One region of the Streptomyces sp. NPDC021749 genome, then DNA from elsewhere that is predicted to be linked to it. Evidence: riboswitches for the same ligand, from Rfam matches in the RefSeq annotation. Region 1 holds a riboswitch; each other region holds the start of a gene.

Region 1 (2,140 bases):
TCTGCGTACCAAGCGCGAGCGGCTCGACCACGACCTGCCGCACCTGGACGGCATCCCCCACCAGTTCTGACGGTCCGGGGCCCGCGAGGAACGACTCGCGGGCCCCGGACCGGTGGTGCGGTGGATGCTGCGGATCAGGAGGCCACGGAGACCGCCTCGGCCCGCTCGGCGGCCGGCCGGGCCGCGACGACGCGGTCCGCCAGATGCCCGAAGACCAGCCCGAAGGCGGTCCACAGCACCAGCTGGACGGCGAGCGCCGACAGCCGGAACTGCCACAGCAGCGTGGCGGAGAAGTCCGCCGGTACCTCGTTGACGGCCGGCAGGAACGCGTACGCGAGCCCGACGGCGACCGCGAAGGCGGCGACGGCGGCCACCGTCGCGTACCAGTTGCCCAGCTTCGGAGCCAGCCGCCGGCCGAGGAGCGTGGCGGCGACGGCCAGCAGGATGCCGAGCAGCATCATCAGGAAATACAGGGCGGTGCGCTTGCCGATGGTGTCGGGGTCGCCCACCGACGGCGGATTGGCCGGGTACTTCAGGAACGGCACGACGTAACCGGCCACCAGCGCCGCCCCGGAGAGCAGCAGGGCCGTGGCGCGGGCCCCGAACCGGCCGATCCGCCCCAGCGCGAAGCAGAAGGCCAGCGCGGCGATCCCGCCCAGCGCCACGCCGTAGACCAGGACGCCGGTGGCGAGCCCGGCCGTGGACTGCAGTCCCCGGCTGACCACTTCCATCTCGTGTTCGTGGCTGTGCGCCTCCTCGAAGGCGATGGCGGCGTCGATCCGCGGTTCGCCCAGCACGTAGGCGACGAGGAGCGCGAACCCGCCGGCGGCCAGGCCGGCGAGCATGCCGCGCATCAGCAGGGTTCTGACGGTGAGGGAGTTCATGGCTGCGGCCGCCCGCTCAGTGGCAGGGGAAGCCGAGGAGGTGGCGCCCGTCGTGCAGCCATTCGTGGACGTCCGAACCGGACAGCAGCGAGGTGGCGCCCTGCTCCGCGCCGACGAAGTACAGCAGGACCAGCATCAGTACACCGGCGAACAGCGCCCAGGGGGCGATGGCCTTGAGCGGGAGCGGGGCGGGGGTGGCGCCGGTGGCCGGCGGTGCGATGGTCTGAGCCATGGCAGGACCTCCTGTTGGGGGGAACTCGCGTCCCCGGTAAATGGGAGTGCATAACGACATGCGGGTCTGGCTCGTCCGGTACCGGCCCCTGGCGGGCTGATAAAAAACCGGACATACAGTGGCGCGACCGCGCCGGGATCCCACCGGCTTCCGTCATGCCGTCGTCAAGCACCCGTGAACGTACCGCGATCCGGCCACCTGGCCAAGACCGTACGGGGGGCGGACGGGTGCGGAGCGGGGCGCACCGACCGGACAACTCCCCTGATGAGGCCGTGAGTTGGCGTTCCGGGAACGAAAGAGAGAAGAGGGCATGACAACTCGGGTGATACTGGTCTCACCGGCCGCGGGCGACGCCCAGCGCGAGGTGCGTTTCGACGACGACGCCCCGCCGCACGCGGCCGGACTGCGACGGGCCCGGGCCGCCGCGGGGGCGCTGCCGGCCGCCGACCGGGTCTTCACCTCGCCCTCGGTGCGCTGCCGGCGCACCGCGGAGGAACTCGGGCTGCCGGCCGGGCCGGTGCCGGAGCTGGCGGGCTGCGCGATGGGGGAGTGGTGTGGACGGGCCCTGGCGGAGGTGGCCGAAACGGAACCGCACGCGGTCTCCGCCTGGCTGTCCGATCCGGGCTTCGCCGGGCACGGTGGGGAGTCGCTGCGGCAGCTCTGCGACCGGGTCGCGGGCTGGCTGATCCGGATGGCGCTGGACGCCGGACGGGTGGTGGCGGTCGTGGAACCGGACGTCGTACGGGCCGCCGCGGTGTGTGCGATGCGGGTGCCCGCCGACGCGTTCTGGCGGCTGGACGTGGCGCCGCTGACCGTGACCGAGCTGAGCGGACGGGGCGGCCGCTGGAATCTGGGGCTGGGTCGGGCGCTGGGCCCCGGGGCGGGCGGCTGACCTGCGAGGAGCCGTCGGCACCCGCGAGAAGCTGACCGTACCCCTTCAAAATTCATCTGTCGCTTCATCTACACATAAAGGCGACATAAGCGCAGAATAAAGCCGTGGCCCGATGCCACGCGATAACGGCCA
Region 2 (2,140 bases), on a different contig from region 1:
ATGCCGCTGCACGCGCCGCTGCCCGGCACCGAAACCCTGACCTCCGGCATCCCGCTCTTCATCGAGTCACAGCAGAGCCTCTCCCAGGGCTACCCCGGCATCCCGATCGGCGGCGTGAACTCCTGGGCGTACCTCCCGCTGATCGCCTCCGGCCGCCCCGTCGGCACCTGCGTCCTCGGCTTCGACGAGGTCCATCGCTTCACGCCCAAGGACCGCAGCGTCCTGACCGCGCTCGCCGGACTGATCGCCCAGGCACTGGAACGCGCACGGCTCTACGACTCCGAGTTCGCCCTCGCCCGCGGCCTCCAACAGGCCCTGCTGCCCCACCGGCTGCCCGTACTCCCCGACCTGCGGACGACGGCCCGCTACCTCCCCTGCACCAGCGGCATGGACATCGGCGGTGACTGGTACGACGTCATCCCGACCACCCGGGGCGTGTCCCTGGTCATCGGCGACGTCGAGGGACACAGCATCGCCGCAGCCGCCACCATGGCCCAACTCCGCAGCGCGGTACGGGCGTTCGTCGCGGTGGGGCACGCCCCCGGCGACGTCCTGGCGGGCGCCAACCGCACCCTGATCGACCTCGGCACCGGCCTCCTCGCCAGCTGCTGCTACCTCCACCTCGACCCCGCCCGGCACCGTGCCCTGGCGGTCCGCGCCGGCCACCCGCCGCCCCTGCTCCGCCACCCCGACGGACACACCGAAGTACTGGACCTGGAAACCGGTCCCCTCCTCGGCGTGGACCACGCCAGCGACTACCCCGAGACCTCCCTGGACCTCCCACCCGGCTCCGCGCTCGCCCTCTACACCGACGGCCTGGTCGAAGAACGCGGCATCCCCATCGACGTGGGCATCGACCACCTCCGCAGCTCCATGGCGCACGCCCCGGCCGACTCCCTCGACGAACTCGCCGACCGCCTCCTCCACCACGCCCAGCGCTCCTCCTACCGCGCCGACGACATCGCCCTCCTGCTGGCCGAATACCGACCGGCAGCCACCGCCCGATAGCCCCGAGGGCGCGCTAGGCTGGTCGGGCAGCTGGTTCGCCCTGTCCGCCAGGCAGGCGCGTCGCAAGAGGGAACCCGGTGGGAATCCGGGACTGCCCCGCAGCGGTGAGCGGGAACGACCGCCGTCATACGCACTGGGCCCGGACGGGTCTGGGAAGCGACGGCCAGTAGGTGTCCTCACGTCGTGAGGACGCGCCCGCGAGTCCGAAGACCTGCCACCTGCCCGCGTGCGGGACCGCCCGTGCGCGGACATCCCGGTGACCTTCGAGGGCGGGTCGGCGTACAGACCGAACGGACGGCCGCGGGCCGTGCCCTCCGGTCCGTCACCCCTTCGCGCGCTCGTCCCGTCCCCGGGACCTCAGGGACTCATCTCGCGAAGGAGATCTCCGTGACCAGCAGGACCCCAGCCGCAGCAGCACGGGCTACCGTGTACGGCTACCCCCGTCAGGGACAGAACCGGGAACTGAAGAAGGCCGTCGAGGGCTACTGGAAGGGCCGCGTCGGCGCGGACGCCCTGCGCGCCACCGCCGCCGAACTGCGCCGCACCCACTGGCGGCAACTGGCGGACGCCGGCATCGACGAGGTCCCGACCGGCGACTTCTCGTACTACGACCACGTGCTGGACACCACCGTCATGGTCGGCGCGATCCCCGACCGCCACCGCGCCGCCGTCGAGACGGACGCCCTGGACGGCTACTTCGCCATGGCCCGCGGCACGCAGGACGTCGCACCGCTGGAGATGACCAAGTGGTTCGACACCAACTACCACTATCTGGTGCCGGAGTTGGGCCCCGGCACGGTCTTCGCCGCCGACTCCGCCCAGCAGGTCGCCGAGGTGCGCGAGGCCCTCGCGCTCGGCCACCGCCCCCGCCCGGTGCTGGTCGGTCCGGTCACCTATCTGCTCCTGGCCAAGCCCGCGCCCGGCGTGGCCGCGGACTTCGACCCCCTGACGCTGCTCGACCGGCTGCTGCCCGTGTACGCCGAGGTGCTCGCGGACCTGCGGGCCGCCGGTGCGGAGTGGGTGCAGCTGGACGAGCCCGCGCTCGTGCAGGACCGCGCCCCCGCCGAGCTCAGTGCCGCCGCCCGCGCCTACCGCGCTCTCGGCAGTCTCACCGACCGGCCCCGACTGCTCG
Region 3 (2,140 bases), on a different contig from region 1:
GGCGGCGAAGAGCAGCGGCAGGCACAGGATCGCGTACCAGGGCACGCCGGCCGCGGCGCCGCTGCCCGCCATCACCATCAGCGTCACCTCGGTCGCGGTGTCGAAGCCCAGGCCGAAGACGAAACCGAGCGGGAACATCTGGCCGGGGCGGGAGATGGAGCGGGTGAACCGGCCCAGGAAGCGGTTCATGAAGCCCCGGGAGTCCAGCTGCTGCTCCAACTCGGTCTCGTTGAAACGGCCTTCGCGCATACCGCGGAACACCCGCCAGATCCCGGTCAGCGCGATCAGGTTGAGGGCGGCGATGAGGTAGAGGAACGTGCCCGAGACCGTGGTGCCGATGGTGCCCAGGATCTGGTGGGTGCGGGATTCGTCGTTGAGGAGGATGCCGGCGAGCTGGGCGCCGCCGGCGACGAGGGCGGCCATCACGACGACGACGCTGGAGTGCCCGAGGGCGAACCAGAAGCCCACCGACACCGGACGCTTGCCGTCGGCCATCAGCTTGCGGGTGGTGTTGTCGATCGCGGCGATGTGGTCGGCGTCGAAGGCGTGCCGCATGCCCAGGGTGTAGGCGGTGATGCCGAGTCCGACGCCGAAGACCTGGCTGCCGACGGCGTAGTGGTAGGGGACCACGAGCAGGAACAGCACGCCGAAGGCGACGACGTGCAGCCCCGCTATGACGGCCATCAGGCCCGCGGTGCGGACGGTGTCCTGCCGGCGCCAGCGGAACGCGGCGACGGGGGCAGGGGTGGTCGGGGTATCGGTGGACAGGGCCATCCGGCGGTCACGCTCCAGCACCTCGTGGATCACTTCGTGAGATGCCGTGGCCGGTCTCCTGGCTTTGGGGTACCACCCTGCTCCTTCGGAGCTTGGGGAAGGGTGCACGCGTCCGTCCCCGCCTTCCCGGCCGCAGGCTGCGGTCAGTGGCGCCGTACCCGCGCCGTGCGCGTACGGAAAGGGCCGGAAACTCCCCGATCACAGTGGCGAGGGCCGCTCCGGACTGGGACCACGAGGTCCGTCACCGGTCTTCCCGAGCACCACGGCCCGCCAACCCTACGGGGCGTCCGGCGATCCCTTCAAGCCTGCACAACTGTGCAGGTATCCAAGATCACACTCTGCGACCTGCGAAGATGTCCCCATGCATCTCGTCCCGGCCGAGCGCGCCGACCACCGCACCATCGACGGCCACCGCGTCTGCGACGCCATCGCCGCCATCGGTGAGCCGGGCGAGGTACGGGCCTGGGCCGACCGCTTCGCGCTGCTCGCCGATCCCGGGCGCCTGGCCCTGCTGCTCGCCCTCCACCGGGCCGGCCCCGTCGCCGTCTCCGACCTGGCGGTCGCCACCGGCATGAAGGACACCGCGGTCTCCCAGGCACTGCGCCTGCTACGCGCCGCCGGAGTGGTCGAGGGCGACAAGGACGGCCGGGTGGTGCGCTACCGCGTGGTCGACGACGCGACCGCGGCACTGCTGACCCACTGCGCGCCGGCGGAACCCCACCACGCGCAGGCGTGACGCACGCCCTCCCGCCCGGGGCATGCCTCTCAACAGCACGGACACGCGCCAGGGCCCGCTGTGGTGGACAGCGGGCCCTGGCGCGCGGGCGGGGAGGCGCCCCGGAGCTACTTGACCGAACCGGCCATGATCCCCTGGACGAAGTGCCGTTGGAACACGAAGAACACGATCAGCGGCACGATCAGGGACAGGAAGGCGCCGGGCGCCAGCACGCCGATGTTGCTGCCGAACTGGCGCATCTGCGACTGCAGGGCGACCGTCAGCGGCTGCGACTCGTTGTCCGCGAAGAGCAGGGCGACCAGCATGTCGTTCCAGACCCACAGGAACTGGAAGATCGCCAGACTGGCGATGGCCGGGCGGCCCAGCGGCAGGACCAGCTGGGAGAAGATCCGCCACTCCCCGCCACCGTCCATCCGGGCGGCCTCCAGCATCTCCTTGGGGATCTCCGCGAAGTAGTTGCGCAGCAGGAAGATGGCGAACGGCAGACCGTACGCGGTGTGGAAGAGGATGACGCCGGGGATGGAGCCGAACAGGCCGAGCGCGCCGAACAGTTTGGCCACCGGCAGCAGCCCGATCTGCACCGGCACCACCAGCATGGCGACCACGACCAGGAAGATCCAGTCCCGGCCG
Region 4 (2,140 bases), on a different contig from region 1:
TCCTCCCGCTCGTGCCCCTGCTGCCCGCGGCCTTGCGCCGTACCGCGCCCGCCGCCAGCCGTCCCGTCACCGTCGCCACCAGCGCCAGCGCGCTCACCCGCCGCGACAGCCGCACCGCCCGATCGATGTCCGCCACCGCGGGCGGCCGCGCCGCGCCGTTCAGCACCGGACGGTGTTCCACCCGCCCGCCGTACGCCAGCGTGCCGCCCAGCCGTACGCCCAGTGCGCCCGCGAACGACGCCTCCACCGGGCCCGCGTTGGGGCTCGGGTGCGCCCCGCCGTCCGCCCGCCAGGCCCGCAGCGCACCGCGCCGGTCGGGGCCCGCGAGCACGGCCAGCGCGGCGGTCAGCCGGGAACCGGGCCAGCCGGCGACGTCGTCGAGCCGGGCCGCGGCCCAGCCGAACCGGCGGTAGCGCGGAGACTTGTGACCCACCATCGCGTCCAGGGTGTTCACCGCCCGGAACGCCACCAGGCCGGGCACCCCGCCGAACGCACCCCACACCAGGGCGCCGACCACCGCGTCCGAGGTGTTCTCGGCCACCGACTCCACCACCGCCCGGGCCATCTGCGGCCCGTCCAGGGCCTGCGGGTCGCGCCCGCACAGATGCGGCAGCCGCTCCCGCGCCACGTCCAGATCGCCCGCTTCCAGCGCACCGCCGACGGCCCGCGCCTCCCGGCCCAGCGAGGTGCCGCCCAGCACCGCCCACACGGCGGCCGCGGTGAGCGCCACCCGGGCGCCGCGGCGGTGCCGTACGGCCCGCTCCAGCAGCGCCGCGCCGGCCGCCGCACCGCCCGCGCACAGCACGGCATGGACCGCGCCGTGACCCCGGTGGTCGCGCCACAGCCGGCGTTCGACGGCGGCGGCGGCCCGGCCGAAGGCGGCCACCGGGTGGCCGCGCCGGGGGTCCGCCACGATCAGGTCGCCGAGGAAGCCGAGGGCCGCGCCGCACGCGTATCCCGCGTGTTCGCCGCGCATCGGATCAGGCCGCCGTCAGTCCTCGAAGGGGCCCTGCGGCAGCGGGAAGTGGGGATCGGGGCGGGCGGCCGGGCATGGCGGTATGTCCTCACTCAGGGTCCTCGCCCTGGCTCGACGTGACGGCGACCAGAGTCTCCTGGCTCCCGGATCGGCGTGTCCCCCGGCCTTCCCGTCCGTACGTTCCGTACGGACCGTGGCCCTCCTCGGAGGAACGCTCCCCGGTGACAGTGGCGGGACCGCGCCGGATTCTCACCGGACTTCCTCATCTGTCGCCGATTGGCCCCGGCAGTCCACCACGGTCCGCGAGGCCCGTCAACTCGCCCTTGACCTGCGGCGCTGCCCCGCAGCAGGTCCTGTGGCGCACGCCACAGGGTGGTGGTGGCGTCACGGACGGTTGCCCCGGTCCCTGATTCCACGTCACTATCTGGTGCACGGCGGCGAAGGGGCCGCCGGAAGGGGGCTGGGGGATGCCGGAGCACGCCGACCATCACGAGGACCGTCAGGAGATCCGCCTCAGGGTCACCGGGACGGACAATCCGCAGCAGGACCTCGACGACCTCCGGGCCTGGCTGGAGCGCGAACCCTGGCTGAACCGCCGGGACCACGCCTGGGAACACCGGCCGCAGCCCCCGCACACCACGGACGACGGGGGCGAACCGGGCCCCGCCGACATGGCCGTCGGCGTGGACGACCTGATCCTGGTCATCGTCGGCGCGATGGCCGCCGAGGTCACCAAGGGGCTCGGCATCGCCCTGCGGGAATGGCTGCGGCGCCGCCGGGAGGAGCGCTCCGCCGGCGAGGAGCCCGCCGTCGAGATCATCGGCGACGGCGGCCCCGGGCGCCCCGATCCCGGCAACCCGACGCACGAGAGCGGCAGCACCGGCGAGGACTGACCCGGATGTCCGAATACGACGCGCGGGGAAAGATCAACCGGGCGCTGCTGATCGGTGTCCACGACTACGCCACGCTCAACGGACTGCCCGCGGTGGAGGGCAACCCCGCCGAGCTGCGCCGCGCCCTCACCGCCACCGACCTGTTCACCGCCGAGGAGGTCACCCTCTGCCGCCCGGCCGAGCCCTGGGAACTGAGCCAGGCGCTGAAGGCCGCCGCCGACGAGGCCCGCGGACTGCTGCTGGTGTACTTCTCCGGCCACGGCTGGGTCGG

What was found. A riboswitch is a leader RNA that binds a small molecule or an ion and turns the genes downstream of it on or off. The one in region 1 is predicted to bind cobalamin.
Region 2: linked by a shared signal. The riboswitch ahead of metE (5-methyltetrahydropteroyltriglutamate--homocysteine S-methyltransferase) and the one ahead of AB0G35_RS05325 (CbtB-domain containing protein) in region 1 are both predicted to bind cobalamin.
Region 3: linked by a shared signal. The riboswitch ahead of AB0G35_RS28645 (HoxN/HupN/NixA family nickel/cobalt transporter) and the one ahead of AB0G35_RS05325 (CbtB-domain containing protein) in region 1 are both predicted to bind cobalamin.
Region 4: linked by a shared signal. The riboswitch ahead of AB0G35_RS00245 (cobalamin biosynthesis protein) and the one ahead of AB0G35_RS05325 (CbtB-domain containing protein) in region 1 are both predicted to bind cobalamin.

The regions. Positions count from the first base shown of each region.
Region 1 covers NZ_JBFACE010000004.1:51,621-53,760, forward strand. The annotation lists gene ribA (GTP cyclohydrolase II) at 1-70, shown strand, start outside; gene AB0G35_RS05320 (CbtA family protein) at 135-884, opposite strand; gene AB0G35_RS05325 (CbtB-domain containing protein) at 901-1,116, opposite strand; cobalamin riboswitch at 1,161-1,308, opposite strand; gene AB0G35_RS05330 (histidine phosphatase family protein) at 1,427-2,008, shown strand.
Region 2 covers NZ_JBFACE010000010.1:46,985-49,124, forward strand. The annotation lists gene AB0G35_RS12575 (SpoIIE family protein phosphatase) at 1-1,008, shown strand, start outside; cobalamin riboswitch at 1,023-1,242, shown strand; gene metE (5-methyltetrahydropteroyltriglutamate--homocysteine S-methyltransferase) at 1,396-2,140, shown strand, end outside.
Region 3 covers NZ_JBFACE010000036.1:23,955-26,094, reverse strand. The annotation lists gene AB0G35_RS28645 (HoxN/HupN/NixA family nickel/cobalt transporter) at 1-774, opposite strand, end outside; cobalamin riboswitch at 805-1,054, opposite strand; gene AB0G35_RS28640 (metalloregulator ArsR/SmtB family transcription factor) at 1,136-1,510, shown strand; gene AB0G35_RS28635 (carbohydrate ABC transporter permease) at 1,618-2,140, opposite strand, start outside.
Region 4 covers NZ_JBFACE010000001.1:46,159-48,298, reverse strand. The annotation lists gene AB0G35_RS00245 (cobalamin biosynthesis protein) at 1-976, opposite strand, end outside; cobalamin riboswitch at 1,106-1,242, opposite strand; gene AB0G35_RS00240 (hypothetical protein) at 1,444-1,869, shown strand; gene AB0G35_RS00235 (caspase family protein) at 1,875-2,140, shown strand, end outside.